Regions from separate parts of the Aliamphritea hakodatensis genome, predicted to be linked through region 4. Evidence: riboswitches for the same ligand, from Rfam matches in the RefSeq annotation. Region 4 holds a riboswitch; each other region holds the start of a gene.
What was found. Region 4 has a riboswitch for cobalamin ahead of PCI15_RS13275 (SRPBCC family protein). Riboswitches for the same ligand answer to the same signal wherever they lie in the genome.
Positions count from the first base shown of each region.

Region 1: linked by a shared signal. The riboswitch ahead of bluB (5,6-dimethylbenzimidazole synthase) and the one ahead of PCI15_RS13275 (SRPBCC family protein) in region 4 are both predicted to bind cobalamin.
Region 2: linked by a shared signal. The riboswitch ahead of PCI15_RS00855 (TonB-dependent receptor plug domain-containing protein) and the one ahead of PCI15_RS13275 (SRPBCC family protein) in region 4 are both predicted to bind cobalamin.
Region 3: linked by a shared signal. The riboswitch ahead of PCI15_RS14955 (DUF4198 domain-containing protein) and the one ahead of PCI15_RS13275 (SRPBCC family protein) in region 4 are both predicted to bind cobalamin.

Region 1 covers NZ_AP025281.1:1,579,774-1,583,299, reverse strand. The annotation lists gene PCI15_RS07185 (sensor domain-containing diguanylate cyclase) at 48-1,127, shown strand; gene bluB (5,6-dimethylbenzimidazole synthase) at 1,130-1,885, opposite strand; cobalamin riboswitch at 1,930-2,127, opposite strand; gene PCI15_RS07175 (BatD family protein) at 2,224-3,526, opposite strand, start outside.
Region 2 covers NZ_AP025281.1:194,052-197,577, forward strand. The annotation lists gene PCI15_RS00855 (TonB-dependent receptor plug domain-containing protein) at 1-1,793, opposite strand, end outside; cobalamin riboswitch at 1,936-2,144, opposite strand; gene PCI15_RS00860 (gamma-glutamylcyclotransferase family protein) at 2,412-2,882, shown strand; gene PCI15_RS00865 (exodeoxyribonuclease III) at 2,932-3,526, opposite strand, start outside.
Region 3 covers NZ_AP025281.1:3,229,406-3,232,931, reverse strand. The annotation lists gene PCI15_RS14960 (methyl-accepting chemotaxis protein) at 1-783, shown strand, start outside; cobalamin riboswitch at 911-1,206, shown strand; gene PCI15_RS14955 (DUF4198 domain-containing protein) at 1,319-2,125, shown strand; gene cbiM (cobalt transporter CbiM) at 2,183-2,803, shown strand; gene PCI15_RS14945 (NikL family nickel/cobalt ECF transporter subunit) at 2,796-3,377, shown strand; gene cbiQ (cobalt ECF transporter T component CbiQ) at 3,401-3,526, shown strand, end outside.
Region 4 covers NZ_AP025281.1:2,871,636-2,875,161, forward strand. The annotation lists gene PCI15_RS13270 (Rieske 2Fe-2S domain-containing protein) at 1-673, opposite strand, end outside; gene PCI15_RS13275 (SRPBCC family protein) at 700-1,875, opposite strand; cobalamin riboswitch at 2,027-2,171, opposite strand; gene PCI15_RS13280 (MATE family efflux transporter) at 2,359-3,526, opposite strand, start outside.

The DNA of each region.
Region 1 (3,526 bases), 1.3 Mb from region 4:
AGAATGCTTTTACACGGAAAGAAACATTCACAGCAACAGGTAATGATATGACGTACGCGTTCCCTCTTCCGGATAACGAATCAGAACGGCTGCTGGCGCTTGAAGATTACGATATTCTCGACACCCTGCCCGAACAGGCCTACGACGATATCGCCAGGCTGGCGGCCTTTGTCTGCGGGGTGGATAAAGCCATGGTTGCCTTTGTTGATGGCGAACGGAAATGGCATAAAGCCCGGTATAACATCGCCCCTGAAGAAGTCCCCCGGGGCTTTGCTATCTGCTCCCAGACCATTATGGGTGCTGATCCTTTCATCGTGCCCGATACCCACAAAGATCCGCGGGTGAAAGACATCGGCATGGTCACCCACCCGCCCCACGTCCGGTTTTACGCCGGGGTACCGCTGATTGACGACGCCGGTATGGCGCTGGGCACCCTCTGTGCGGTAGATACCCAACCACAGGACATCAGCGAAGAACAGACCCGCGCGCTGACGGCACTGGCAAATCAGGTGATGCAACTGCTTCGGCTGAGAAAATCTCTCAAAGTACTGGAAGCACGGGAGCGGCAACTGAATGAATCCAGACAGCGGCTGGACAGTGCCAACAGCGAACTGCGCCGCCTGACCCTGACTGACGAACTTACCGGGCTGAATAACCGCCGCGCGTTTAACACTGAACTCAGCCGCGAAACCCACCACGCCGGTACCCGGGAAACCCCGCTCAGCCTGCTGGTTATCGACATTGATCACTTTAAGATTCTGAATGACAACCGCGGCCACAGTTTTGGTGATCAGGTACTCATCAGGGTAGCCGGACTGCTGAGACAAAGGGTCCGGCATCAGGATTTCTGTGCCCGCTACGGCGGTGAAGAATTTGTCATACTCCTGCCGGACACACCGCTGCAGGGCGCGTTAAAACTGGCCGAAGCCTGCCGGAAAAGTATTCAGGAAAACGGTTTTGACGGCGAAAAGCTGACCATCAGCATTGGCGTTGCAGAATACCAGGGGCAGCCTGCAGAGGCTTTATTCGACAGCGCGGATAAAGCCCTGCTCGATGCCAAACGTCAGGGCCGTAACTGTATTGTTACCGGATCAGTCACAGGACCAGCGACCGCCCCGACACCCTGACCTCAGAAAGGCTGATGAGGAAAATCAGCCTGAGCAACAACCGCTTCGGTAATCCCTTCCTGCCCGGCGGTATCCCGGTTCCCCCACTGATCAAAATGCAGCAGGCTTTCCAGCGGTGTCCGGGGTAACCAGCCGGCCGATTCAAGCTCCGGCCGTTTATAGAAGTGATCCACATAGCCAATACACAGATAGGCAACCGGCACGATATCCCGGGGAATGCCCAGCACATCCTGAAGCTTTTCCGGGTCCATAATGCTAACCCAGCCAATCCCCAACCCTTCCGCCCGGGCAGCTAACCACAGGTTCTGTACCGCACATACGCTGCTGTACATGTCCATTTCCGGAATATGGGTACGGCCAATCACCGTCGGGCCGGTCCGGCTACGGTCACAGGTAATACAAATGTTCAGCGGTGACTCCAGAATCCCCTCAAGCTTCAGGGAGCGGTAGGTGTCCCGCTTTTCTTCTGAAAACATATCTGCCGCTTCATCATGGGCCGTATCAAACAGGCCTTTCACCTGCTGACGCACCCCGGCATCGCGAATCAGCATAAAATCCCAGGGCTGCATGAAACCTACCGACGGCGCATGGTGAGCTGCGTACAGCACCCGGCTGAGCACCTCGTCAGGAATGCTGTCCGGCCGGAACTGCCCACGGACATCCCGGCGGTTAAAAATGGTTTTATACAGACCGTCACGGTCCTGTGAAGTAAAACGAATGGTTTCCTGATGCGGAAAATCAGTTGTTGGATGCCCCATAGGTATTCCCCTTGATATGGTGGCGATAAGTGTCTGTCCAAACACTTTTCTGATACCTACAGGCCGGTCTTCTGACTCAGGATCAGCTTCTGTAAACACCTTCCCGAGATCACTCAGTGGCTGGCAAATGCCTGTTTACAGAATCCCCTTCACAGCGTTGGGCACGTTCCGGACTCACACCGGATTCCCGATTCTCCCGTCACTGTTAAACAGCTCAGGGCACCTGTATGCGGATATAAATTGTCTGCCAGCGGTTATATAAAATTTGCCGGCGGCGGGCAAGCACAATCCGCCGTTAAACCGATCCGGATCAAACTATTCGCATCCCTTTCGGCCTGTTACTGGCCGGGATAAAAGGCTGACAAACCTGCCGTTTTTTGCTGCCCGGATCGCAACGCAGATAACTGTGTATGCAACTCAGCCAAACCAGTACCCAGTGTATCCAGATCCGGGCCGCTGGTTTCAGACGAAGCAAACAGCGCCCGCTCCAGCAGTACCAGCTGTGCTGTCAGGTCATCACCGGCTAAGGCCTTCAGTCCCGTGATACCGCTGGCTGGCAATAAACCCGACCGGTAACAGCGATTGCCCCAGTGCTGAACAGCCTGATGAATCGCCGCCAGTTGCTGACCCGCCAGCGCCCGCTGCACATCAGAAAAGCCATCCGCTAACACAGACCTTTCAGACAGCGAATCCGCTTCAGAAACCGGCTGAAGCTCCCTTATCTGCCGGCGTTGCTTCAGGAGCACGACAATCAGCACCAGCGCCAGACAGGCCCAGAACAGATTCGCCCACAGTAACCAGGAAGCCAGCGGCGCAGGCTGATAAATAATCTGTGGCTCCGCCTCCGGCAAAGGAGATGCTGGCAGTAACGGCGCTGCCGGCTGTGCCGGTGCAGCAGGTACACTCGCGGAACGGCCTGTGGCAGCTGGCAACACTTCAATCGTCCGGGCCGGTAAACGGGCCTGTTCTGCCCGGTTTTCCGTACTGTTCCACCACCTGACGACCAGCTCAGGAATTTCAATCAGTCCGGGCTTCACCGGCACGAATGCCACACTGCGCTGGCGGGCATTGATAACCCCCCGGCTGTTGAGATCTTCCGTATTTTGCAGCGGCTCGGCGTAGACATTCATCCCGGGGATATCGGCAAACTCAAAGGTGGGCAAGCGATCAGGGGCGGCCCCCACCGTTGCCAGCGTAACCGTTCGGGTCAGGGATTCTCCCAGACGGATTTGTTCCGGTGGCTGGCTCCAGCTGTCAGAAAGATCCAGTTTATTCGCCACCAGCCATTCCTGAGGCGTAAATTCCGCCGGACGGGCTTTCACCTGCAGGGTTTCGGCCCCCATTTGCAAACGTACTTTCTGTGCAGGCCGGCCGCTCAGCAGGTTCCGCCGGCCAACCTGAATATCAAGACTCTGTGCCGGTATGTTCAGCTCACCGGCCTCGCGGGGAAACACCGCATAAGCCACTTCATAGACCCCGAAACGCCGGCCATTGCGGGTGGTTTCATACTGGTTATCCCCCAGCTCAATGACCTGTGCTCCCGGCAGTTCAAACGGCTGCATTTCCAGCCCGCCAACCGCCACCCCGTAAAGTAACCGGCGGGTGACAATCACCTGTCCGTTCTCGAAAACCTCCGATTTA
Region 2 (3,526 bases), 2.5 Mb from region 4:
TAAATTTCTTCATAATCTTCATCAAACAGGTTATTCACCTTAGTGAAGATTTCAATATTATCGGAGTAGGCATGGGTAACTGCAAGATTCGCGACTGTGTAGCTGTCCAGCTCAACCGGATCATTGGTGCTGGAGAAACGGGTGTCATTCTGACGGCCGGTGAACTGTAACCCGCCACTGAGCCGGGTTTTACCGTTTGACAGCAACTGGCTGGCATTCAGGCTGGCGGTGTGTTCAGGATGCCGGATCAGCTGTTTGCCGCTGGCGTCTTCAGCCTGGCTGTAGGTGTAGCTGGCGCTCAGGCGCAGATCATCGGTGGGGTTCAGGGTGGCTGTCAGTTCCAGACCCTTAATGCTCGAATCATCTTCCTGATTGATGACGGTGTTACCGCTGTTTTTAATCTGGTTCCGGATATCATTATGGAACAGGGTGGCGTCTGCATAGCCATCCAGATCGGTAAAGTGATATTCCAGACCCATATCTGTGCTGGTGGTTTCTTCCGGGTCGAGATCAGGGTTGCTGACGAAATTGGAGGCAAAGCCAAACATTTCAAACAGGGTTGGGTTTTTAATGCCGGTGCCCCGGCTGGTGTGCAGACGCCAGTCATCATTCAGCCAGGCAGCAAAGCTGACCCGGTAGGTATTGGCGTTGGCAAACCGGTCATTCCAGTCGCGACGGCCTGCCAGGGTAAAGTAATAGGTTTCATCCAGATTCAGACCGTACTCCGCCACCAGACTGTTGGTATCAATGCCTTCATGCACATTGGTTGAGCTGCTTTTGTAGTCGAAATCTTCTTCTTCACGCTCGGCCACTAAGGTCAGGCGGTGTTCCGCAGCATCGCTGTGGATAAAGTAATTGCTCTGATAGTCCAGCTTACGCTTGCGGCCCAGCGCGTTGGAGTTAAAGGCAAAGTTCTTTTCCCGGCTCTTGGTGAAGGCATAGCCGATTTCCTGTTGCCAGTTACCGTCAGCTGAATCCAGCTTGGCGGAAATACGGCCTGAATTCTGAACCCGCTTCGCGGCGCTGTCGTCATCGACAATAAAACCGGAAGGGTATTCTGACTTATCGGTTTCCTGGAAAGCGTCCACATGGCGTAACACCAGATTCAGCTCAAGGTTCTCTGTGGCCTGCATGCCGCCTTTAAAGTTAAGGGTGCTGTTGGAGTAGCCGTCTTTTTCGTTATGACCCCTGTCGCTGTTCGCGGCGGAGATACCTGAACTGTCCAGCAGTGATCCGCTCAGGGCAACATTGTATACCTCATCGCCGCCGTTCAGGTTGAAGCTTTGCTGGTTGGTATCGTAGCTGCCGGTGGCAACGGTGACACTGCCATTCAGCGGCCCTTTGCCCTGTTTGGTGATGATGTTTACCACACCGGCGGCAGCATCGCTGCCCCAGATCGCGCTTTGTGCGCCGCGCAGTACTTCAATCCGTTCAATGTCCAGATTGAGCAGGTCAGCAAAGTTAAATTCAGACACGGAGCTGTTGTCGTTCACTTCAACACCGTCGATCAGTACCAGCGTCTGGTTTGGCTCTAAACCACGGATGCGCAGTGAGGTTCTGCCGCCGATACCGCCGGTCTGGCTGACGGTCAGCCCCGGTACTTCACGCAGGGCTTCTTCGACCAGGGTAATCTGATTGTTTTCCAGATGTTCTGAGTCGATGATGCTGACAGCGGAACCGGTTTCTTCCCGGCTGGCTTCAACCTTGGACGCAGTGATGATGATTTCCTGCGCCTGGGCAGAAACAGTGGCGCCGGCCAGCAGGCAGGCTAATAAGGAGTGTCGTAATTGCATAAAGCACCTGTGTTGTCGTGTAACTGGTGTCCGCGCAGGCGAACCGACGTGACAACACAGGGTGGCGGCACGTTCAGTAACAATAGATTTATGTATTGTCACCGTTACGTTTTCCGCCCAACACAGCGCCCCGCAATGTTAGTAGGTGACGATCGGAATGGCAGGTCTCCTGGCTTGCAGGTCTGCGTTTATGTTCAGCCTTCCCGGATTTTCCAGTGGCCTGAGTCGAACAAACAGAATTCGCTGCATACAGTTACGGGGGTAGCTAGGGGTGAGGTGTCTGTGGTGACAGATGCCTTTTCCTATTCCCATTTTAATCCGTCGGAAAGTGCCGCGGCTGCCGTCTGTGGTGGCCGGAGTGCTTTCCTGAAGAACCATTCTCGCGGGCATATTACAAACTTGTCATCTGAATGCAATGATATGAAACAAATGTGTCGAAAAATAGGTAATGTCTTGTCTGATAACGACGTTTCGCAGAATAAATGTGCCTTCCTGCAGAGGTGCTTCTGACCCTTGCTGGCGGCATTACTTTCATCGTTCCGCGAAGCCGATTATCATCACCCCCTTGCCGCCGGATGGTCTGGCGGACAGAGAATGTAAATAAGTGACGGTAATCTCATGTCGACCAATATTTTTGTTTATGGTGTGCTGCAATATGATGAGCTGTTGCAGCAGCTGACCGGTAATACGTTTCAGAAGGTGTCTGCAGAATTACTGAACCATCAGCGCCTGACTCTGCATATGGAAGGCTGGTCGGATCTGGGAGTGGCGGTGCCGTCACCGGGTAATCAGATACAGGGTTCTGTCCTGTTGGAAGTCGATGATGCGTCGCTGGCGATTCTGGATGATTTTGAAGAAGCCGACGTGGGACTGTATATGCGTAAGCTGGCGATTATCCGTCTGGAAAACGGGCAGGAAGCGCAGGTATCTGTGTATGCCGGTACACCTAAGTCCCGCGAGTTTTTGCAGGGCGAATGGGACGAAGAGAAATTCATCAGCCAGCATTATGCCAGCTATAAAGAAGAGATCATTCCTGCGTTCCTGGAAGAGCGGGCGTTACGTGAAGCGGCGAAGCAAGATGCTGAATAACCGGACTAACTGATACAAAAATGCCGGCTGATGCCGGCATTTTTATGTGTCAGATATCGTAATCTATGATCACCGGAGCGTGAGCCGAGAATGCCGTATCGCGGAAGATACGGGCAGACTTAACCGTTTTGCGCAGGTTTGCCGTGGTGATCTGATAATCCAGACGGGCACCTTCATTAAGCTCCCGGGCACGGTTGTATTCCGGCCACCAGGTATACTGGTGATCGGCGTGATTGACCTGCCGGAAGGCATCCACATAGCCCATCTCATCAAAGATATCTGCCATCCATTCCCGTTCGTGGGGCAGGAAGCCGGATACACTCTGGTTAACGTACCAGTTGCTCAGATCAACAGGCTTGTGAGCAATGTGCAGCGGGCCGCAGAAAATAAATTCACGGCGTTTGCGCAGGGTCTTGGTCAGGTGCCCCGCCAGCAGATCCATATACTCTTCTTTTTCCGCCTGAGCTTCATCATTTTTCAGGCCGGATGGCATGCTCCATGAGGCCACGCTGACTTTATCAAAGTCTGCCTGAATGAAACGGCCATGGAAGTCGCACTGTTCAAATCCCAGGCCGGTCATAATAGCTTTGGGAATTTCACGGGTGTAAATAGCCACACCGCTGAAGCCGTCTTCGAAGGCGTCA
Region 3 (3,526 bases), 360 kb from region 4:
AGGAGTGCCAATTCTGCTGCTGTGGATCTTCAGAATCAGCAGGATGAGGTGGTGCAGATTGCCAGTGCCGTTCATGAGATGGAGGCGGCAATGGCGGAGATAGCCGGGAATACTGAGAACACCTCAGCAACTGCCCGGAATTCTTTGCATCAGGCAGAGCAGAGTAAAACCAGTAACGCCGAGCTGATTGGCAGTATAAGAAGCCTGGCGGATCAGGCCAGTGATACAGACACTGAAGTGAAGACGTTGCAGAAAGAAAGCGAAGAAATAGGTTCGGTGCTGGGGGTCATTAAATCAATTGCCGAGCAAACCAACCTGCTGGCGCTGAATGCATCTATTGAAGCTGCGCGCGCCGGTGAGCAGGGCCGGGGTTTTGCTGTGGTTGCTGATGAGGTGCGCTCGCTGGCCGAACGGACGCAGAGCTCTGCCAGTGAAATCGAAGGGATGATTTCCCAGTTACAGACCCGCACGAACCGTGCCACTGAACTGATGTCTGTGAGTCTCAGTCGCAGCCAGCAAAGTGCAGAGCATGCAGAGGCCAGCATTGATATGCTTGATACGATTACACAGGATGCCGAAACCATTGTGGATATGACCGCGCAGGTGGCAGCGGCGACTGAAGAGCAGGCGAATGTGGCCGGTGAGATCAACCAGAATGTCGATAAAATTCGCCTGATTATTGATGATGCCAGCGCCCAGACGCAACTGAATGTAACAGCCAGCGACGAGGTGGCTGCTCAGGCTCAGCAGCTGAAGCTGGCGGTGGGGCAGTTTGTTACCTGAGGGCGCCGTTTGGCCGACCTGTACAGCCGTCTTCCGGCGGCTGTTTTTTTCCCTTCTGAAGACCTTATTTTATTAAATTGCGACATTTAACCGGCGCTGATTGACAACCTTTGAGCGGTGCAGGTATTGTGCGGTTTCGTTACTGAGTTGCGTGGTAAAACACGTGGAATAAAGGGATGTAAATGCCTTTTTTCGGGAAGTTGGTGCGTTAACGCTGTTGTGCTGCTGTTGTAATTGCCAAATTATGCAGCCATCAGTTCAGACAATCCCAACACTGCCCCCGCAACGGTAAACCGATAAAACTGTTTCATAACGCCACTGCGAGCTGATGGTTCCCCCGGGAATCATATTATGTGGGAAGGCGAAACAGGGGACGAAAGTCCGTCGGTGAGTCCGGAGACCGGCTTGGTAGCTTGTTATAACTAGGTGTTGCGGAGGGCTTCACCGAGGTACAGTTTTTGTATCTTCCCACAAAAAACTGCACTGACTCCTCCCAACTCTGGCTGTATTTTTATTCAGACGGAGCAAATCAAACGTGTTCAATTTTAAGCAGTTATCTGCCGCTTTAGTTTTAGGTTCTTCCCTGGTTGCCGGCACAGCGCAGGCTCACTTTCAGCTGGTCTATACTCCTGAATCGCTGCGGGATAAAGGCGGTGAAGTCACTCTGAAAATGCCATTTACCCATCCGGCTGCCAGCGGTCACGTCATGAAAATGGGTGAACCGCAGGAATTCTTCATGGTTCGCAAGGGTAAGAAGACAGATTTGATGGACAAGCTGGAGTCGATTGAGTGGACCAGTGCAGTGGATACCGGCCCGGCATACGAAGCGACTGTTAAGCTTCGCGGTCTGGGTGACAATGTATTTGTCATGACGCCGGAACCTTATATGGAAGCGGAAGAAGATATCTACATTCAGCAGATTACCAAGAACATCATTAACGTTGGCAGCCTGCCAACGGACTGGAACGAAGAGCTGGGTCTGAAGGCCGAGATCGTGCCGCTGACTAAGCCATACGCGATTTATGAAGGCGGCACCTTTACCGGTGTGGTTAAAGGCGATGGCGAGCCGGTTCCGTTTGCTGAAATCGAAGTTGAATACATGAACTACGAGCCGGAAATGGACAATAACCGTTTCGCGGCTGAAGCGGAAATTACGCCGCCGGCAGACGCCTTTGTCACCATGACGATCTTTGCGGATGCCAACGGTACCTTTACCTTCGGTATTCCAAAAGCCGGTCACTGGGGCTTTGCTGCGCTGGGTGTAGGCCCGGATACTGAATACAAGGGTAAAGAGCTGTCTCAGGATGCGGTTATCTGGGTTCAGGCGCACGAATTTAACTAAACACTGCAACCGGCGGCCCTTCACAGGGACGCCGGTTTAACAGTTTCAGGAACAGCTATGCATATAGTAGATGGCGCGCTTTCCGAACCGGTTCTGGCCGGTGGTGCATTACTGGCGCTGGCCGGTGTCGCCTACGGTCTGAAGAAGATGGATTATGAGCACCTGCCACAAGTCGGTGTTTTGTCCGCTGCATTTTTTATCGCTTCTTACATTCACCTGCCAATCGGTTTTTCCAGTGTTCACCTTATCCTTAACGGCCTGATAGGTCTGGCATTAGGCTGGGCAGCATTTCCTGCGTTGCTGGTTGCGCTGATTTTACAGGCGGTTTTCTTTGGTTTCGGCGGTTTTCTGGTATTGGGGGTAAATACCTTCAATATAGCGCTGCCGGCGGTGATGGTGTATTTCCTTTGCAGGCATGGGATTGCCTCGTCTTCTCCCAGGGTTGCGGCTATCTGGGGAGCAATAGGCGGTGCCGGTGCGGTGGCTGTGACCACTGTGATGGTTGCCGGATCTCTGGCGTTATCCGGAGAAGCATTCTGGCTGGCGGCCAAGGCAACCCTGATCGCACACATTCCGGTAATGCTGGTGGAAGGTTTTGTCACCGCGGCTGCAGTGTTGCTGATCCGCAAGGTTAAGCCTGAGTTCCTGCATCTCGCGGAGGATTGGGATAATGCGTAAATTTTTTGTCTTGCTGGTGATGCTGTTTGCATTGCCGGCCAGTGCTCACAACGTAGTGGGCGGTGTTTATGCCATCGGCAGCACCATTGAAGGTGAAGCCGGTTTTTCAAACGGCGATATGGCGTCGGCCGGCACTAAAGTGACGGTCACTGATCCGGCGGGTAATGTACTGCTGGAAACTGAAACCGATGAAGAGGGTTTCTTTACCTTTGAAGCGGCCGCCCGGGTTGATCACCTGTTCCGGATGGAAATGGGCAGTGGCCACGTGCTGGAAATGATCCTGCCTGCTGATGAGTTACCCGCCTCTCTGGTCGGTGGTGCAGTGGCTTCGGCAAAGCCGGCGGCAAAAGCGTCAGGCGGTACGGCGGTACAGTATGATGACGCGGCCATGCAGGGCATGATCGAAAAAGCAGTTGCCAAGCAGGTTAAGCCGTTACGCAAAGAGCTGCGGGCCTTCCAGGAGAAAGCCGGTTTGCAGGATGTTCTTGGCGGTATTGGCTATATCTTTGGCCTGTGTGGCATTGGTATGTGGTGGCGTCAGCGTAAACAGGCTCAGGCTGCTAAAACAGCCTGATCTGAAACGGCAAGGAGACAGATTTGCCTCAGAATCTGGAACACAGTGGTACGTCCTGGAAAGGGCAGCAGCTTAAGCATCATCGCTCGGTGATCGATATTCTCGATCCCCGGGTGCGGGTCGCGGTCGCGATGCTGTTCGCTTTTGCC
Region 4 (3,526 bases):
TCTGACGAATAATGGCGATATGATCAGAAGCCTGCCAGATGCTGATACTTTTGCCGCTATACAGGCACTCAGCTGCATCGTTGATAAAACTTTCGGCTTCATCCCAGTGAGCATCAACCTGCTGACGATAATCCGCAGCAGAGCTCCACTGATCGGTATCCGACAACGATAAATCAGACAAAGTCTTCTTAAAAGAATCGTCAACCCCTGCAAATACTGCACTTTCATCCGTCAGATGTACGAAGACAAAACCATCATGTTCCGCTACTGCAAACTTCTTGAGCGGAAACTCATCGATGTTGATTTCATCCATCATGTTACGGGCAAAAACCAGCTGACCGTTCAGATCGTACGTCCACTGATGATAAGGACACACCAGATTTGGCGCATTACCTTTGTCCTGCTGGCACACCCGTGAACCACGGTGCCGGCAACTGTTATTCAAAGCGACGATTTCAGCATCATTATTACGGACTAAAATCACAGGATAGTGACCCGCCTGAACCGTAATGTAGTCACCATTAGCAGGAATCTGGCTGCTATGGCCAGCAAAAATCCAGTCACTGTACCACTGCTCATGCAGTTCAGATTTAGAACTTTCGTGGCTCTGGTAAATCAGTTCCTGATTGTCTTCAGTTCCACAGGGGCGGCTTGTCGAAGTTGTTGTTGTCATTATCAGATCTCTTACTGCCGTGAGTTTCAGCTCAGGCGTGCCTGCAAAGTGTTGCTGTACCATTCAATAAACTGAATAACACCGTCTTCCTGATTTTCCGAGTACGGGCCGGATGAATACAGCGGTGAATTAATGCCCCGCTGGTTCTCTTCCACCAGGTGCTTATCCTGAGCATTGGTGGCTTCCCATACTTCCAGCAGCTCCGCCGGGTTGTAATCCACATTTTCTTCAGCATCAGCCCGCACCATCCACTTAGTGGTCACCAGTGTGGTCTGCGGCCCCAGTGGCAACATACGGAAAGAAATAACGTGATCACCCAGAAAGTGATTCCAGGTATTCGGGTAATGGAACAACACCAGGGCACCGACATTTGGCAGCGCTTCATCGCACAGCGGCTTGGCGACCGCATCTTCGCCGCTCATGGTGTAGCTGGTGAAGTCTTTGAGCAGTGGCATACGGGCCACCCGGAAGTCGCCTTTATCGGAAATTTTAAAACGGCTTGGCAAACCGGCTTCTTCACAGCGCTCCCAGTGATCAGACACCATGGCAGGCACTTCGCCCGTCGGGCTGACACCGGTGACCGCCGGGTCTTCCGGGTAAGTAATGATCAGTTCCGGATGGTTACTCAGGCAGTGATAACATTCGCGGTTATTCTCGAATACCAGCTTCCAGTTACCTTCTTCAATGATGGAAGACTGGGCAGCAATTTTCACATTGGCCATGCTGTGCGGTGCCATATACGGCTCGACCACACTGCTGAACGCCGCAAAATCTTCCGGCGCATCCGCCAGGCAAACAAACAGATAGCTCTGCACACTGTTCAGCGCTACCGGCTGCAGCTGTGCTTCTTCCTCACCCAGGGATTCGCCATCCAGCTGATACTGAATTGTCGCACCGCTGTCACCCAGGGTCAGTTGGTTACCGCTCTCTTCGTTACACAGCGGATAGCCGCTGACCGGACAACGGTTATAGAAGGCTTTCAGGGATTCACCCTGATTGATGATGACGATGTTATGCTCGCCCAGAGGCAGGGTCATGTAATCGCCGGTATTGGCTAACTCAAAATCATGGCCGACAAATATCCAGTCTTTGTACCAGATATTTTCCAGATCCATCTGATAAAGCGCAGGGTCATTGTAAAATTTGCCAGCCAGACTGAAGTTCTTTGGCTTATTGGCAAGCTCGGTAAGTACGTGTTGCATAGGGCCGCCTACACTAAAAAAGCAATAGCATCTCAGGCGGTGAACAGCATGAATTGTTACAGCTTTTTCTGGCAAGGGATAACCCTGCAGCCAAGCCGCAATTCAGTTTTGTTGTCCACCGCAACCTTAATCACCAGGCTCCGTGCCTGGTATCCAGTTTGTGACTTAGGTGGGATCGGGCTAAAAACGCATCTTTATCAGAAAACGTTCTCACCGTTACGGGGATAGCAACAGAGTTTCACTGTTTTCACCAACCCGCCGCTTGTGACGGCGTGTCCTAAGTGGCGCCAGTATCGCAAAAAAAAACTTCGGTCATTGCTTAAAAACGACCATTCCAGACCCAAAAAAGCCGGTGAAAAGGTCGTAAGTCGCATAAAAGCAGGGTATGAGTCGCAATCAGATGCAGAAAAAACAGCCTCTCAGATACCGTGATCCTTAAAACACAGGGAAAACTGTTTTTTCAGCCGGAAAAGAGAGAATGCTTCAGTGGGCCGGCAGCCAGACTTGCTGTCGCACCATCCGGTAGAGACGTCGCGCCTGGAACATTGCACTGAGCAACACCCCACACATAAAGCCGGCCCAGAAGCCAAATACACCATACTGCTCACCCCACAGATCAGTGAGCCCAAGGCTGTAACCCAGTGGAAACCCGATTGCCCAGTAAGATGTTAGCTGGATCAGCATCGGCATACGGGTATCCTGAAACCCTCTGAGCACCTGGATACACCACACCTGCAGCGCATCGAATACAAAGAACAGCGGTGCGAATACCAGCATGCTCGCTGACAGTGCGATTACCGCCGCATCCCGGACGAACAACCCGGGTACCCTGTCATGCCAGATCATGATCAGCGCGCCAGACACCAGACTGAATACCAGCACCATAGCCAGCCCCACTTTCAGTTGCTGGTGTACACCGCGGGTATCCTCCCGGCCGATACTGTGCGAAGCGCGAATGGCGGTTGCCTGGCCGATACACAGCCCGACCATCAGCACCAGCGCCGCCACCTGGATGGTAATCTGGTGCGCCCCCATTGAACTGACACCTAAAGGCGCGATCAGTAACGCAGAAATATTAAAATAGCCTTCTTCCGCCAGCAGCATCAGACCGATGGGCAGGCCAAGGCCCAGAATCGCTTTAATCCGCTGTTTGTCGACCCCCGGCCAGCGCTGGTAAACACGGTAACCTTTCAGCTTCGGATGTTTCGCCGCGTACACGCACAGCGCAACAGTCCATAAAGCGTACAGCGAAGCCGAGGTGACCGCACAGCCAACCCCGCCCATGCCTTCAAATGGCCCGACGCCAAATACAAACACATAATCCAGCAACAGATTCAACGGTAAAATAAGCAGGCTGGTCAGCGCAATGAAGCGGGTCAGCCCGTGACTTTCCAGCAGATTCATAACGACAATAAAGACGCCGATCGCCGGAAAGCCCAAACCGATAATGCTGATATAGCCCTGCGCAATGCGGGTTTCAGTGTCCCCCGCGCCCAGCCCGGGCAGCCAGCCGGGAATAATCCAGCTCAGCGCCGTCATTATCAGCCCCAGCGTTACCGCCAGAATCATTCCCTGTTGCACTTCACCGGTGACGTTCGCGCCATCATCCGCACCGTAAAATCGCGCCATACGTGGCAGTACTGCCCCCAGA